DNA from 2 places in the Paenibacillus sp. LRG-1 genome. Region 2 is predicted to be linked to the other one. Evidence: riboswitches for the same ligand, from Rfam matches in the RefSeq annotation. Region 2 holds a riboswitch; the other holds the start of a gene.

Region 1 (8,487 bases), 1.9 Mb from region 2:
GTTTATCTCACAGCCTGCCTTAAGTAAAATGATTAGAAACCTGGAGACGGAATTGGGTGTGCAGCTATTTGACCGCGAAGGAAAACATATCGTGCTGAATGAATATGGCAAGAAGTTCCTGAAAAGAGTGAACCAGTCGCTATCAGCGCTAGAGCAAGGCGTATCCGAAGTCAAAGAAATGAAGAACGAAAAGGTAGAGGTCATCACGTTATACGTCGCTGTCGGCTCTATGCTATTGCCCAACCTTGTCGGCAAGTTTCGCGATCTCTATCCTCAAATTAGATTCAACCTGACCCAGCACCCTGCGAAGATGAAGAAAGGACCGGCGTACGATTTTGCGATTACGTCCGAAGAGTTGGCGGACAACGAGCATGCGATCCTGCTGGAGGAGGAAATTTTGCTTGGCGTACCAAAATCTCACCCTCTGAGCGTTCAGGACACCGTATTCCTGAAAGATCTAGAGCATGAGAAGTTTATCAGCCTTACACCTGGTAATTCGCTTAGGAAAACAACGGACCTCTTTTTTACTCACATCCCTTTTGAACCCAACATCGTCTTTGAAAGTGATGATCCGGCTACGGTAAGAGGGTTGATTCAAACAGGACTTGGCATCTCCTTTATTCCTTCTATCCTGTGGAGGAACGTCGTAACCGAAGACATTAAGCTGCTTCAAATCAGGGAGCCTCGATGTACGCGAACAATCTATCTGTCCTTTCCTACTGGGGAACTGCACACCGATATAGAGAAATCGTTCTTCGAATTCATCATTAGATTTTTCCAAGATATTGCTCAGCATTGACGATTTAGATACCTTTTGACATAATATCTGCCTTATTGTTTTATCATTCTTCGGATTAGTAAGATCAATATCTTTAGAGTATTTAATTTCTATACATGCTTTGTTTCAATTTTTTTGTTTTTGGTTAAGTCAATGCACATAAATGGGTAACAGCTTCATATGATGGAGCTAAACCATTTACAACTTGTTTAGCAGGCAGATTATCTCAGACAGCAAGGAGGGAAATGATGTGAAAACAGTACAATGGCTGGTATTATGTCTTGCTTTTCTCACGATGTTCAGTGCTTGTAGTGGACCCTCGTTCTCTGAAAGTCAATCATCTGAAACTAATTTGTCAAACGGAAAAAAGATAACGCTTACATTGTGGTACTGGAACCGTTCCATTGACGATGAACTACTCGCCCAGGCGGAAAAACAATTTCCCAACATTGAATTAAAAACTCAAAAAATAGGCGGTGACTTCAAAGCCAAACTGAAGACAACGCTCGCAGCTCGTTCCGGTGAACCAGACATCGTAGCTCTGAACGATTGGATGGTGGAGCTGTTCCCCAGTGCGGATCGTTTTTATGACTTAAGGGAACTCGGAGCAGACCGCTTAAAGGATCAATATTTGGAATGGAAATGGAATCAGGGGATCACTCCTGATGGTAAAATGATCGCATTTCCCATGGATACAGGACCTACCGCCCTCTTCTACCGAAGTGATCTGTTTGAACAAGCAGGCTTGCCTAGTGATCCTGAAAAGGTTAGTGCCTCCATTCGCACATGGGATGATTACATGGCGGCCGGAGAACAACTTCGCCAGAAATTCGGAAGCCGTTCATTTTTGGCTGACAATATTGTAAACGTTTACAATCAGGTACTCGCTCAGCATACAAACCTTTACTTCAAGCCAGATGGCAGCTATATCGGCAATCAATCTCCTGACATCCGTCTGGGCTGGAAAACCGCTGTCGATTTCCACAAGAAGCATCTGCTCGCCAATGCGGATGGCTGGACTCCCGAATGGAACGCTTCAGTCAATAACGGCAAAATCGCCTCTTTTGTAGGGGCTATCTGGATGAAGCAAGTTCTCACAGAGGCCGCGCCGGATACAGCGGGTAAATGGAGAGTCGCCCGTGCTCCTGGAGGAGACGGCAACCTGGGTGGTTCTTTCATTTCTATCCTCAAATCCAGCAAACATCCCAAAGAAGCCTTTGAAGTGCTGACCTGGCTGCAAAACCCGGAACACCAGCTGGAAGCCTACCACAAAATCGGACTGTTCCCGTCCACTCCCGGCGTCTATAACGATCCTATCATGGGGACACCCGAGCCTTTCTTTGGTGGTCAGGCCACCGGACTCATCTTTGCCACCTCCGCACGTAATGTGAAAAGCAGCTATTTCGGCGAGCGCTATCCTGTCATCCACGGCATTGTGACCCGTCGTCTTGCTAATGTCGCCAAGCAGGATGCCAATTCCGATGCATTATGGACGGAAACAATGGATCGAATCGAACGGGAATTACAGCGGTAAAAACAAAATTCAAAAAAGGCGTGTGGACATTATGCTGAGAGAAATCTGGAAGCACCGTGCCGTTTATGCTGCGATCTCGCCGTTTTATCTACTGTTTGGCATCTTTGGACTGTTTCCGATTGGTTTTTCATTATATCTAGCGTTTCACAAATGGGACGGGATCGGAGACATGACCTACAACGGCTGGGGCAACTTTCGCTACCTTGTAACAGATCATGAATTTTGGCAGGCTGTAGGCAACACCTTTGTGATCTGGGTGTATGCAACGATTCCGATGCTATTCTTCGCACTGATTATTGCCTTTCTGCTTTATGCCCCTTTTGTGAAAATGCGTACCTTATGGCGAGTCGGATTCTTCCTGCCAAATGTGACGTCTATTGTAGCTGTTGCCATCATATTCGGTGCCTTATTTGCCAACAATTTTGGATTTCTTAACTACCTTCTGCAACTCATGGGGCTACCCATGGTTCAATGGCTGAATGTGCCCTGGGGTATCCAAATCGCCATTTCTTCTATGGTCGTATGGAGATGGATGGGCTATAACTCAATCATCTATCTGGCTGGACTCCAGAGTATTCCGCATGTGCTGTATGAGGCCGCCAAAATAGACGGGGCAACCGGAGCGCAAGCTTTTTTCCGCATCACTATCCCCATGCTACGCCCAGTCATTCTGTTTACGGTGATTACGTCCACCATCGGCGGTATGCAGCTCTTCACCGAGCCACAGGTCCTGGTCGGTAATGACGGCGGTTCCGGGGCAAGTGGCATGACCATCGTTTTATACCTGTATCGCGAGTCGTTCATTAACAACTATTTTGGATATGGTGCAGCCGTCGGATGGGGCATGTTCCTCATCATTGCTCTATTCTCCATCATAAACTGGAAACTCGTTCAAGGTAAAAAATAACGATGGGAAGGAGCTTCACAACATGATGCAGACACGCGCAAAATCCTTTGTTTTATATGCCGGATTGTTGGTGGGAATCATTCTGTCGATGTTTCCATTTTACTGGCTGATCGTCATGGCAACCCGTACAACCTCAGACATCTATCGTTTTCCACCACAATTGTGGTTTGGCAGCCACTTCTTGGATAACATAACGAGAGTATTACAACAGATTAATTTTGCCGGAGCCTTTTTTAATACCCTTTTTGTAGCCGGTTCTGTTACCCTATTGGTTCTGTTTTTCGATTCACTAGCAGGTTTTGCATTCGCCAAGTTTGATTTTCCGGGCAAAAAAGTGCTATTTATCGTTCTGCTAGCTACGATGATGGTCCCTTCACAACTTTCGCTTGTCCCCTCCTTTGTCATGATGGCCTCCTTTGGATGGGTAGGTACGTTCAAAGCGCTTATCATCCCGGGGATGGTAAATGCCTTCGGCATTTTCTGGATTCGTCAATATGCGGAAGAATCCATTCCAAAGGAACTGCTGGATGCGGGCCGGATGGACGGATGCAGCTTTTTTCGACTGTACTTGAATGTAGCACTGCCTATTCTACGTCCTGCGTTCGCTTTTCTCGGCGCATTTACCTTTATAGGAGCCTGGAATGATTATTTATGGCCGCTAATCGTCTTAACGGATGAACGTAAATTCACGCTCCAGATTGCACTGTCACAATTGAACGGGATTTACAATACGGATTATGCGATGGTCATTGCGGGCACCCTGCTGGCTGTACTGCCACTTATTATTTTATTTCTTTTCATTAGCCGCCAGTTTATTTCCGATCTTGCCGCCGGAGCGGTCAAAGATTAGATTTACTTGAATTCCCTTATTCATTTCATGTATAATAGCTAATCGTCATTTCAAATAGCTTACATGATGAAGTTAGGTATCCAACAGGCAATCAGGTTAAGCGATTTACGATTTGAACATGAACTATGAACTATGAACTGAGGGAAACTTACCAGATGAACAAATTCACATATTATAACCCCACCAAATTAATTTTTGGAGACAATCAAATTGAAGAACTCCAGCAGGAACTGCTGAATTACGGCAAAAACATTTTGCTGGTATATGGAGGCGGAAGTGTCAAACGAAATGGTCTATATGACCAGGTATTAAACGCGTTAGAACCGCTACATCTGAACATTCATGAATTGTCCGGCGTAGAACCGAATCCGCGCTTGTCCACCGTTAAGAAGGGTATCGACATTTGCCGAAATGAAAAAATCGACTTCTTACTTGCTGTAGGCGGTGGAAGCGTTATTGATTGCACCAAAGCCATCGCAGCAGGGGCTGAATATGACGGCGATGTGTGGGATATTATCAACAAAAAGCACATGCCGACCCAGGCTCTGCCATTCGGCACCATCCTCACACTCGCCGCCACCGGTTCAGAAATGAATCCGGATTCTGTTATCACCAACTGGGAAACGAACGAAAAATACGTATGGGGCAGCGCGGTAACGCATCCGAAATTCTCGATTCTGGACCCAAAAAACACCTTCTCTGTGCCACGTGATCAGACGGTATATGGCATGGTGGATATGATGAGCCATGTGTTTGAACAATATTTTCACAATGTTAAAAATACACCGTTGCAAGATCGTATGTGCTTTTCCGTGTTGCAAACCGTGATCGAAACTGCACCTAAGCTGCTGGAGGATTTGCACAACTACGAGCATCGTGAAACGATTTTATATGCCGGAACGATTGCCCTTAACGGAACACTACAAATGGGCTACTTCGGGGACTGGGCTTCGCATACGATTGAACATGCATTATCCGCTGTATATGATATTCCTCATGCTGGCGGTCTGGCGATCCTGTTCCCCAACTGGATGAGACATACGGTGGATCAGGATGCTGCACGCATGAAGCGGCTGATGCTCAGCATGTTTGATTTAGATACCACTGGTAAAACGGATAAGGAAATTGCTTTGGAGGGGATTGATCGCCTGAGTGCATTCTGGACAAGTCTCGGTGCCCCTTCCACCCTGGCCGATTACAATATTAATGATGAGCAATTGGAAAAAGTCGCAAACATTGCAGCCCGTGAAATGGAATACGGAGGCTTCGGTAATTATAAAAAGCTGAACCAAGAAGATATTTCAGCTATTTTGCACGCATCGTTATAACATTCAAAAGGGAGTGTCCTCAAGCCTGTGATGACTGAGGGCACTCCCTTTTGGAATTTATGAATTAACCGTTTGTCCTTTTTCTTCTACTTGGATAGCTGCCCCTACACTGGCACCTGCAAGAATGCCCTTTTTCTTACTAGAATTCAGAGAATCCATATAGGTTCGGGTTTCTGCGACTACAATTCCTGATAAGCCGAGCAGGGCAATCAGGTTCGGGAAAGCCATCATTGCGTTAAAGATATCTGCCAGCAGCCAAATCGCATCCAGTTTAATGAACGCGCCCCCGGCAACCAGTAGGATGAACAGATAGCGGTATGGCTTAATCCACTTGACCCCAAGCAAATATTCAACACAGCGTTCCCCGTAATAGTTCCAGCCGAGCATGGTGGTGAACGCAAACATAATCAGAATGATTGTGAGCAGTTCTGCCCCCAGCGGGAATGCGCTGGAAAATGCTTGCTGAGTCATCAGGCCCGCATCGGTAGGCCCGCTCCACACACCACTAACCAGTAGCGTCAACCCGGTCATCACACAAATAACCATCGTATCAATAAACACGCCTGTCATGGAAATTAGCCCTTGCTCCGCAGGCCATTTGGTTTTGGCAGCTGCGGCTGCAATCGGTGCGCTTCCCAATCCGGCCTCATTGGCAAAAATACCTCTGGCTACCCCACTTCGCATCGCCAGCATAATCGTAGCTCCGGCAAATCCGCCCGTTGCAGATGTAGTTGAAAATGCCGAATGGAGCACCAGCGCAATTGCGGCAGGTAGTTGGTCAGCAAACCGAATCAGTACGATGAGACAGATCAGTACGTACAAGCCTGTTTTAAAAGGAACGACCTTCGTCGATACCTTGGCAATGCTTTTGAGTCCTCCAATAGTAACAAGTCCTGTAAGGATAGCAATAATCAGTGCCGTTACAATGGGCGGAACGCCAAAACTGTTTTCGGTCGAAGATACAATCGCTTTGACCTGCGGAAACGTTCCAATCCCGAACAACGCTACCAGCATGCCCGAAAAAGCAAACAGCATCGCCAGCGGTTTAAAACGGCGTCCCAGACCTTTCTCAATATAATACATCGGGCCGCCGGAAAATTGCCCATTCCGATCCTTCACCCGGTATTTTACCGCAAGTACACCTTCCGCATATTTCGTCGCCATCCCAAAAAAGGCTGCAACGACCATCCAGAACAAGGCACCCGGCCCGCCCAGCTTAATGGCTGTCGCTACGCCGACAATACTTCCTGTGCCAACTGTAGCCGCCAACGCTGTACTCAAAGCCGCAAAACTACTTACATCCCCGCTGCCTTCATTCGGGGCCTTACCGATCAGCTTGATCGCCAGGGGCAGGCGGAATACCTGCAGCATCTTCAAACGTATGGTCAGCCACAACCCCGTTCCCATGACAAGAATGATGAGAGGCGCCCCCCATATCCAACTGCTAATCGCTTCTAACACATGTACCAAATTCATTTCAACCCGCTCCTCCAGCATATTAGAAAACAAAAAAGAGTCAAATCCGCTGATTCGACTCCTGGAGAGGTTAAAGGCACGAAAAAATACAACCATCTTGCGCAGGTTTCTGCCTCTAATAGCTTATAAAAAAGCCTAGGGCATTCCCTGTCACAGGTTATTCGCGTCTCTGTCCTTTTGCCTGAGAGTTTAAGCAGATGTTCTCTGCGGTGCACCTTCGGCGCCCAATTAAGGGTCTCTCCAGAGTTCTGTCCGTTTACGGTCCCCGCTTGTTGCTGTAATCAGCCTAAGCACCTGAGAGTTTTGCCCCTTCGGTCGGAACTTTCGTTCCATCTCCCGCAAACATCAACCAGACATATGAAATTTTTATTTATTATACAGAAAACTTTCAGTTTATTACAAGTGAAAAGTTTGTGAAACCCTCTGAAATATTATTATTGTGTCTATCAAAAAAGCGGGTACAGCAGATTGCATCCTTAGGATGTCCTCTGCTATACCCGCCCGAGAAAATTTGGAATTACAATTCTTCACCATTGGTTGCTATCACATTTTTATACCAGTTAAATGAGTCCTTTTTGGAGCGTTTGAGCGTTCCGTTACCGTCATCATCCAGATCGACGTAAATAAATCCGTAGCGCTTGGACATTTCGGAAGTAGACATGCTCACAAGGTCGATAGGACCCCAGCTGGTGTAACCAAGCAGATCAACACCGTCGGCAATTGCTTCCTTCATTTGAACAATATGCTGACGCAAGTAATCAATACGATATGTGTCATGCACAGATCCGTCTTCTTCTACCTTATCATAAGCACCTAGGCCATTTTCCACGATGAACAGCGGCTTTTGGTAGCGGTCATATAACGTGTTCAGCGTAACACGCAGACCGATCGGATCAATTTGCCATCCCCAGTCAGAGGACTGTAAATATGGATTTTTCACGCCGCCAATCAGGTTTCCTGCTGCTTTCTCGCCTTCTGGACCTGCAGATACGGTCAAGGTCATGTAGTAGCTGAATGAGATATAATCGACCGTGTTATTTTTTAAAATTTCGGCATCGCCTGGTTCTGTGTGTATAACAACATTATTTTCTTCAAAATAACGATCCATGTAGTTGGAATATTCCCCACGGGCATGCACATCCGTAAAGAACAGGTTCATCTGATTTTCATGCTGGGCTTTCAGTATATCCTGTGGGTTACACGTATGTGGGTAGCTTTCCAAACGAGCCAGCATACAGCCGATTTGAGAGCCCGGGATGATCTCATGTCCTCGTTTTGTCGCCAGTGCACTAGCTACAAATTGATGATGCAGTGCTTGGTATATCGCTTGCTGCTTGTTTTCTACGCGGTCAATGACCACCCCGCCACCAGTAAACGGACTCATGGTCATTACATTGATTTCATTAAAAGTCAGCCAGTATTTTACTTTATCCTTATAACGCGTGAACACAGTTTCGGCATAATTTACGTAGTGCTGTATAACTTCACGACCCAGCCAGCCATTATACTTCTGAGTCAAACCCAGCGGTGTCTCATAATGTGACAATGTTACCAGCGGTTCAATACCATATTTGCGCAGCTCATCAAATACATTATCGTAGAATTGCAGTCCCG
Region 2 (8,487 bases):
TAAATCCGCTGGTAAAGCGGTTATTACAGCGACCTATAATGGCAAAAAACTGACGATTAACGTACAAGTAGGCCTTGTAGACCGTCTGGAAACAGACTCGCGTGTAATTGCGCTTGGTGCTCAGGAAACGAAGCAGCTGAAAGTAACAGGAGTTAAGAGTGGCGGTACAAAAACAGATGTAACCAAGGACGCCACCTGGACAACGAGCAATGTAAAAGTGGTTGAAGTTAGCGAAGGTTTGATCAAAGCGAATGGTAGCGGTAAGGCAACGGTGACTGCTTCATATGGCAAGCAAAACATTACGTTTACGGTAGAAGTGGACGTAGCGCAAAAGATTGAAGCGGATGCAATCGCGTTGTCACTTAAATCCGGAGATCAAAAAAACATCGCGATTGTGGTTAAATCGAGTGATGGTAAAGAAAAGGACGTTACGGCCCAAGCTGAATGGAAAACGTCTAATTATAAGGTAGCCACTGTTAAAAAGGGTCAGGTTACTGCGGTTAGCTACGGTAAAGCTAACATTCAGGCGAAGTTTGGCGGGAAGGTAATCAGCGTACCCGTGGATGTTGATACGCTTAAATATCTGCAAACAGACGAAGTTGCTTTGAATTTGAAGGCAGGACAGCTGGCCAAGGTTACGGCTACAGCCACGTATAAGGATGAGTCGGAGAAGGATGTTTCCAAACCGGCTGTCTGGTCCTCGTCCAGAATTGTTGTTGCGACCGTCAAAGACGGTAACATTAAGGCACAGGGCAAGGGCAAAGCAGTAATTACTGTGAAATATGCAGGTAAAATGACGAAGATACAGGTAACCGTTCAGTAAAAAAGAGAGCAAGCATACGTCCAAGGACGACATGCTTGCTCTTTTTTTTAAGGAGGCTACCGCTTATAAATTATGACTTATCCTTCTTGGTCGGTGTGTTGCGTGTAAGTGATTCAGTCAAACGCTTGCCAGTCGGCGTCTGGGCCAAGCCGCCTTTGGCGGTCTCGCGGTGCTTCGACGGCATCGCACTGCCGACTTCAAGCATCACGTCAATGACTTCGTCAGACGGAATAGCGCTGCGCACACCCGCCAAAGCCATATCCGCTGCGGCAAGCGCAGTCACGGCTCCCAGCCCGTTGCGCACGATGCACGGAATCTCCACGAGTCCGGCGACGGGATCGCAAATCAGGCCGAGCGTGTTCTTAAGAGCGAGGCCCACGGCGTGAACAGCCTGTTCAGGCGTACCACCACGCAGCTCGACCATAGCGCCAGCAGCCATCCCGATAGCTGAACCAATCTCAGCCTGACAGCCTCCCTCCGCGCCAGAAATGAAGGAGTTGTTGGCGATCACGTAGCCAATGGCTCCAGCGGCGAACAGGCCGTTCACCATATGCTCATCATCCCAGCCGAACCGCTCCTGCGCACTGATGAACACACCAGGGATAACCCCACATGAGCCTGCGGTAGGCGTGGCGACAATACGACCCATGGATGCATTTACCTCCGACACAGAGAGGGCATAAGCCATGGCGAGCGCGGAGGCATCGCCGGAGCAGGTTTCCCCTGACCGCAGATACTCGGCTAGGCGCTTGCCGTCACCGCCCGTCAATCCACTGCGGGATACGGTGTCTTGTGTCTGACCGCGATGAACGGCTTCCTTCATGACTTCATAATAATCAGACATTTGGCGAAAGATTTCTTCCTCCGTTGTATTCGTCTCTTGTACCTGCTCTTGAATCATCAAGCGGCTAATTGTGGTGGATTCTTCAGCGCATAAAGCGCTGATTTCATGCAGATGGCTAAACCGCATCGGATTCAGCTCCTTTTTTCAAATTAATCATCTTAATTTCATACATATGAGGTAAAGAACGCAGTTCCGCAATCAGTTCAGCTGGAGCAGAACTGTCCGTTTCAATGGCGGTGAGTGCTTCACCATCCCGGCCTTTGCGATCTACGTGCATATAGGCAATGTTAATGTGGGCCGCGCCCAGCGCTGAAGTTATCGCGCCCAATGTACCGGGCTTATCCGAGTGGAGAAGCACCAGCGTAGGCAGCTCCCCGGTCAGATTGACCCGGAATTCGTTAAGCTGCTGGACATGGATGCTGCCGCCGCCGATGGAGGAGCCCAGCAGTGTGCGCTGATCCTCGCCCTTCCACAGCTCGAAACGGACAGTGTTCGGATGAGGCGCGGGGAGTCCGCTGACGGCGAATTCCACGGCCATCCCGGCTTGCTCTGCCCATTGCTCGGCATCCGGAATCCGGTGATCGTCCGTATCGTAATTAAGCAGCCCTGCGATGAGCGCCAGGTCTGTACCGTGTCCTTTATACGTGTCGGCAAAGGAGCCGTACAGTGTCATGCGGGCACGGTCAGGCTGCGTCCCGAGCCAGTGCCGGGCAACGCGTGCGAGCCGCACCGCGCCTGCGGTGTGTGAACTGGAAGGTCCGGTCATGGCCGGACCGATAATAGAAAATACATCTTTGAAACGCATGGTGTGGCCCCCTGTATGTTCTAATACCATACTATATGGTATTTCCGCGTCTTTGCGCGGTTATGACGGTTCCTAATGCTGACGCACAATGTGAGCACAAAAAAGGACAGGATAAGGAAGTTTCCCTTATCTCTGTCCTCGTTACCTGAGAGTTTCGTGCGGTGTTCTTACCGCCTTACCCCTTGGGTGGCTTGCGCTCTCTCCAGAGTTGCGTCAGATGACGATACATGGACCTGAGAGATTATCCGTCAGCCGGGTGCTGACGTCTTGCTCCTTCGGTGCCGCCAGAGTGTAGGCTCCCTGGACAGACTCTCCCGTCATCTTCATTCGCGTATACCGTTCTACATGTCTTCCTTAGCGTAATGTATGCCGTGCACGGTGTCAATCACAGGTTTAATTTTTACATAAACAGGTGCGTTTCCAATAAAAAAGATTAAAATTTACATAATTATGGATGAAACCAGGAAGGAATTAGAAGATTGGCGGCTAATCTGATAAAGGACAAGTATATTTATGGAAATCATAGGAGGGATATTGACGTATGGTAAAAGGCTTGCGATTCACAGGTTCACGCTTAAAAGGGATGTTGCATCTAGCAGCGATCGTATCACTGCTGATTGGGATCTTCGTTCCATTCGGTCAGGTCAAGGCGGAGGGAGCATTGACAGTAGCCGAAGCACTTCAGCGCCAAAGCAGTGGAGGTACGGTGACGGTGGAAGGTTACATCGTCGGACATGCTACCGGATCGAAAACGGCTAACTTTTCTTCCCCGTTCGCGAATGATTTTAACGTACTGATTGCCGATCAGGCAAATGAACGTAATACGTCTAATCTGTTGGATGTACAGCTGACTTCAGCGTACAGAGGGCAATATGGGCTATCAGGCCATCCTGAGCTGATCGGCAGCAAAATTCGTGTGACGGGTACACTCGGCGCCTACAATAATTTTGGTGGAGTGAAAAGCCCAAGCGCTGTTGAACTGGTAAGCGGAAGCGAGCCGGGGGAACCAGGCGAACCTGGCAACCCGGGTCAACCCGGTACTACACTGCCGGATGGAAAAGGCAAAAAGGTGCTGTTCGATAATACGCACGCACAGACTGCTGGTGCAGCAGATTGGGTCATTGAAGGCGCCTTCTCCGACTTTGCTAATGGACTGCGTAATGTAGGCTTTACGGTAGACCAATTGAATCGTCCTATTCCTTTTACTTATGGAGAGCAGGCCATAACATATGACAAGCTGCGCCAATATGATGTGTTCATTATTGGTGAAGCGAATGTTGCCTTTAAGGCATCCGAGCAGGCTGCCCTGCTGCAATACGTGAATAGCGGGGGGAGCGTCTTCTTCATCTCCGATCATTATAATGCGGACCGTAACAAAAACCGTTGGGATTCCTCCGAGGTTATGAATGGTTACCGTCGTGGAGCCTATACTAATCCGGCCAAGGGCATGACTGCAGAAGAAGCTGCATCACCGGCGATGCAAGGATTAACAAGCTCCGATTGGCTGGCGGCCAACTTTGGCGTTCGTTTCCGTTACAATGCGCTGGGTGATGTGAATGCTACCGACATTGTAGCCGCAGATCAATCTTTCGGCATTACCAAGGGTGTGCGCTCGATTGCAATGCATGCAGGATCTACGCTGGCTATTATTGATCCTACCAAGGCTAAAGGCATTGCTTATATCCCTTCAGGCACGAAAAAATGGGGTAATGCGGTAGACCAGGGAGTTTATAACGGCGGGGGCCGTGCGGAAGGACCTTATGCCGCTATCTCCAAGGTAGGTCAAGGCAAGGCAGCGTTCATCGGTGATTCTTCCCCTGTAGAAGATGCTACACCGAAATATGTGCGTGAGGAAAACGGACAGTCGAAGAAGACATATGATGGTTTTAAAGAAGTGGATGATTCCACCTTCCTGGTGCAAACGGTTCAATGGCTTGCATGGAAGCAGGACTACACGAAATTGTCTGATGTGGCAGGTTTGACTCTGGATCAGCCAACGAAGCTTCTACCATTTGAGGAGCCTGCGGCTTCCACAGAACCGCAGCCTGAGCCTTGGTCTGCTCCAGCAGCAGGCTACAAATGGTACGATCCTAGAACGTTCAAGTCTGGCTCCTATGGAGCGGCTTCATAATTATCGCCAGAAGCTCAATGTGAGCTGGTATTAGTTAGTCGTTTGATCCCTGCAGAGGGATCAGGCGACTTTTTTTGTGATGAAAATTAACCTGTGGTTGGTTATTTCATTACATTTTGTGCCAGAAAGGCCGCGCTACTGCTGGATCATTGATTTTTTAAATGATGTTGATAGCATAATCTTAATTGATATATCCATATACTGGTGATAGGATGTATTCAAATTATTCCGACAAAAACGGTATGTAATGTTCATGAGAGGTTTTAAACATCAAACATGGTGAGAATAAGCGGGACAAGACCATGGAGAATGGAGGAAGCGCGCATTGAATACCGGACCCGTGTTGGAAATTAAAGGATTATCCGTATCTTTTCGCATCAAGGATCAATATCACCCCGCAGTCGACCATCTGGATCTGACGGTCAACCCCAATGAAGTGCTGGCTGTAGTCGGAGAATCCGGCTGTGGCAAAAGCGCGCTGGCGCTTTCGATCGCACAACTGCATGACATGGAACGCACGCGTGTAGAGGGAGAGGTCCTTTTTAAAGGCACGGACCTGAACCGTCTTTCTTCAGGGCAAATGAATAAAATCCGCGGAGCGGGCATTGGCATGATCTTTCAGGACCCGCTGACAGCACTCAACCCGTTAATGAGCATTGGTAAGCAGATTGAGGAAAATCTTGATTATCATACGTCACTATCTACGAAGCAAAAAAGGGAACGTGTGCTGGAGCTGCTGGAAAGCGTAGATATACCGAATCCTGTGCGTGTGTATGAGCAGTATCCGCATGAACTGTCAGGAGGGATGCGTCAGCGTGTGATGATCGCGATTGCCATAGCTTGCCGACCTTCTCTTATTATCGCAGATGAACCAACTACTGCGCTCGATGTAACGATCCAATCGCAAATTCTCGACTTGCTCAAACAGCTTCAACAGGAGAGTGGGAGCGGAATTATCTTGATTACGCATGATCTTGGTGTTGTGGCAGAAGTAGCCGACCGCGTGGTGGTCATGTATGCCGGAGAAATCGTGGAGAGCGCTGATGTTTTTGAATTATTCAGGCATCCACAGCATCCGTACACGCGTTCTTTGCTTGCTTCCATGCCGGGATCGCATACCAAGGGGGAATCACTGCATGTCATCGGCGGCATTGTTCCCTCATTACAAGATATTCCCCGCAATAGCTGTCGCTTTGCCCCGCGTATTCCCTGGATTCAGCAGGGAGTGCATGAAGACCATCCCCAACTAAATGAAATTTCCCCTGGACATTGGGTCCGTTGTACATGTTACCAGCATTTTCATTTTGAAGACGAGGCAAAGGGGGAAGCTGCTCATGGCACTACTGGAGTTAAATGATTTGAGGGTCCACTATCCGGTGCGCGGTGGTTTCTTCCAGCGTGTTATCGATCAGGTGAAAGCAGTGGATGGCGTGTCGATCAGCATTGAGGCAGGCCAGACATACGGGCTGGTGGGAGAATCCGGCTGTGGAAAAACGACGACAGGCAGGACGATCATCGGTCTAAATAAGCTGACGAGCGGACGGATTCTTTTTAAGGGAAAGGACCTTGCGGCTCTGAGCCGTAACAACCGTCATCCGCTGCGTAGAGACATTCAGATGATTTTTCAGGACCCCTACTCTTCGCTCAACCCGCGCAAGCGCGTATTGGATGTCATTGCTGAACCGCTGCGAAATTTTGAAAGGCTGAGCAGTGAGGAGGAACGGAGGAAAGTACAGACGTTGCTGGAAAAGGTCGGCTTGAACGCCGATGCAGCCTACAAATATCCGCATGAATTTTCCGGGGGGCAACGGCAACGGATCGGGATCGCGCGTGCGCTGACATTAAACCCCAAGCTGATCATTGCTGATGAGCCGGTGTCGGCACTGGACGTTTCCGTGCAGGCACAGGTGCTGAATTTTATGAAGGATGTGCAACGGGAATTTAATTTGACGTATTTGTTCATCAGTCATGACTTGGGTATTATCCGCCATATGTGCGACCAAATCGGTATTATGTATCGAGGCCGTCTAGTGGAGCAGGGGAGCGAGCAAGACATTTATGAGCGTCCACAGCATCTGTATACCCAGCGCCTCATTGCAACCATTCCCAATATTGATCCTACAAAACGGCTGGAAAATGCCCAAAAAAGGCGAATGCTTTTATCCTCCTACAAAACAGAGCTGCCCAAACATCTAGACGTGAGTGGAAAGCCGTTTGCACTAAAATCAGTAAGTCCATCCCATCAAGTCGCGCTACCATAAGGGGGGTACAGAAATGTGGAAATTTACACTGCGTCGGCTGCTGGTTATGATCCCTCAACTTTTTGCACTGAGCGTGCTTATATTTTTCCTGGCTAAGGCTATGCCGGGGGATGCACTGACAGGACTTATTACTTCGACACCCAATCTGAATCCGGCCGCACTGGAAGAACAGCGACAAAGACTGGGACTGAATGACCCGGTGTGGGTGCAGTATGGGAACTGGCTCGTCCAGCTTGCTCACGGGGATCTGGGCAAATCTTATGTACATAAAATTAGCGTTACCGATCTGATTGGCAGCCGTCTGGGAAACACGTTCTTTCTGGGCGTAGTAATTCTGGTTCTGACGTATCTGATCGCCATTCCGCTCGGCGTACTCAGCGGTCGTTATCAGCATAGTCTGCTGGACAAAACCGTAGTGGGCTATACCTATCTCAGCTTTGCGACACCTCTATTTATACTCGCGTTGTTGCTGCTGTACGTATTCGGATTCAGGCTCGGCTGGTTTCCAACCAGCGGCAGTGTGGATGTAGGCGTGGAGCCGGGGACATGGTCATATTACGTGAACAAGTCGTATCATCTCATTTTACCGGCGGTTACAGGCGCATTGCTCAGTACAACGGCTACGATTCAGTATTTGCGCAATGAGGTCATTGACACACGACTGAAGGATTTTGTGAAAACAGCGCGTTCCAAAGGGGTGCCCGAAGGTAAAATTTATTCCCGCCATATTTTCAAAAACTCTCTATTGCCGATTGCTGCCTTTTTGGGCTATGACCTAACGGGAGTAATTGCAGGCAATATTTTTCTTGAATCTATTTTCGGTTATCCGGGGTTAGGCCAATTATTTCTCCAGTCCATCACTCAACGGGATTTTTCAGTCGTGAACGCACTGGTCATGGTCTCCGGCTTCTTGGCGCTATTAGGGACCCTTTTATCTGATGTCATCCTAAGTAAAGTTGATCCCCGCATTCGAATCGAATAGCGAACAAGTCTAGAGAAAGGGAGGGATTATGGTGTCTATTCAGGTGGAGGAGGTCTTCACGCCGGAAATCATTCGTAAATCACCATCCAGTTGGTCTGTACTGCGTCGTGAGCTGGTGCGTGACAAAATGGCCTTGGTTTCCATTGGCTTTGTAATTCTGTTCTTGATCTTTATATATGCCTCTGTCCTGTTTGTAAATCAGGATGTAGTCACGACGGTGGATTTGGGCGCAATCCGTGAAGCTCCCGGCTCAGTGCATTGGCTGGGCACAGATCGAGCGGGCAGGGATATTTTTGGCCAGCTGGTCATTGGAGCCCGCAATTCCTTCACCATCGGCTTTACGATTACATTGTTATCCGCCGCTATTGGCTTAACGTTAGGTTTGCTGGCTGGTTTTTATGGGGGACTGGTCGATAACATCATCATGCGGATCATTGATTTTATTCTGGTGCTTCCGTTTTTGATGTTGGTCATCGTATTTGTCAGCATTGTACCCAAAAGCGGCATAGGGTCCTTTATTTTCATTATGACTGCCTTTTTATGGATTGGAAAAGCACGTCTGATCCGGGCCAAGGTGTTGTCGGAGCGCGAACTGGATTATGTGCAGGCTTCCAAAACCCTTGGCACACCCAATTGGAAAA

What was found. A riboswitch is a leader RNA that binds a small molecule or an ion and turns the genes downstream of it on or off. The one in region 2 is predicted to bind glycine.
Region 1: it holds a riboswitch for glycine, as region 2 does, so the genes downstream of both, ACUUJN_RS20510 (alanine/glycine:cation symporter family protein) here and sdaAB (L-serine ammonia-lyase, iron-sulfur-dependent subunit beta) in region 2, are expected to answer to the same signal.

The regions. Positions count from the first base shown of each region.
Region 1 is NZ_CM170126.1:4,640,481-4,648,967, forward strand. It holds gene ACUUJN_RS20485 (LysR family transcriptional regulator) at 1-799, shown strand, start outside; gene ACUUJN_RS20490 (ABC transporter substrate-binding protein) at 1,029-2,312, shown strand; gene ACUUJN_RS20495 (carbohydrate ABC transporter permease) at 2,344-3,219, shown strand; gene ACUUJN_RS20500 (carbohydrate ABC transporter permease) at 3,242-4,069, shown strand; gene ACUUJN_RS20505 (iron-containing alcohol dehydrogenase) at 4,225-5,397, shown strand; gene ACUUJN_RS20510 (alanine/glycine:cation symporter family protein) at 5,455-6,873, opposite strand; glycine riboswitch at 7,033-7,127, opposite strand; glycine riboswitch at 7,146-7,222, opposite strand; gene ACUUJN_RS20515 (glycoside hydrolase family 1 protein) at 7,391-8,487, opposite strand, start outside.
Region 2 is NZ_CM170126.1:460,539-469,025, forward strand. It holds gene ACUUJN_RS02070 (Ig-like domain-containing protein) at 1-823, shown strand, start outside; gene sdaAA (L-serine ammonia-lyase, iron-sulfur-dependent, subunit alpha) at 894-1,793, opposite strand; gene sdaAB (L-serine ammonia-lyase, iron-sulfur-dependent subunit beta) at 1,783-2,472, opposite strand; glycine riboswitch at 2,684-2,799, opposite strand; gene ACUUJN_RS02085 (DUF6359 domain-containing protein) at 3,014-4,603, shown strand; gene ACUUJN_RS02090 (ABC transporter ATP-binding protein) at 4,929-5,960, shown strand; gene ACUUJN_RS02095 (ABC transporter ATP-binding protein) at 5,938-6,864, shown strand; gene opp4B (oligopeptide ABC transporter permease) at 6,878-7,846, shown strand; gene ACUUJN_RS02105 (ABC transporter permease) at 7,875-8,487, shown strand, end outside.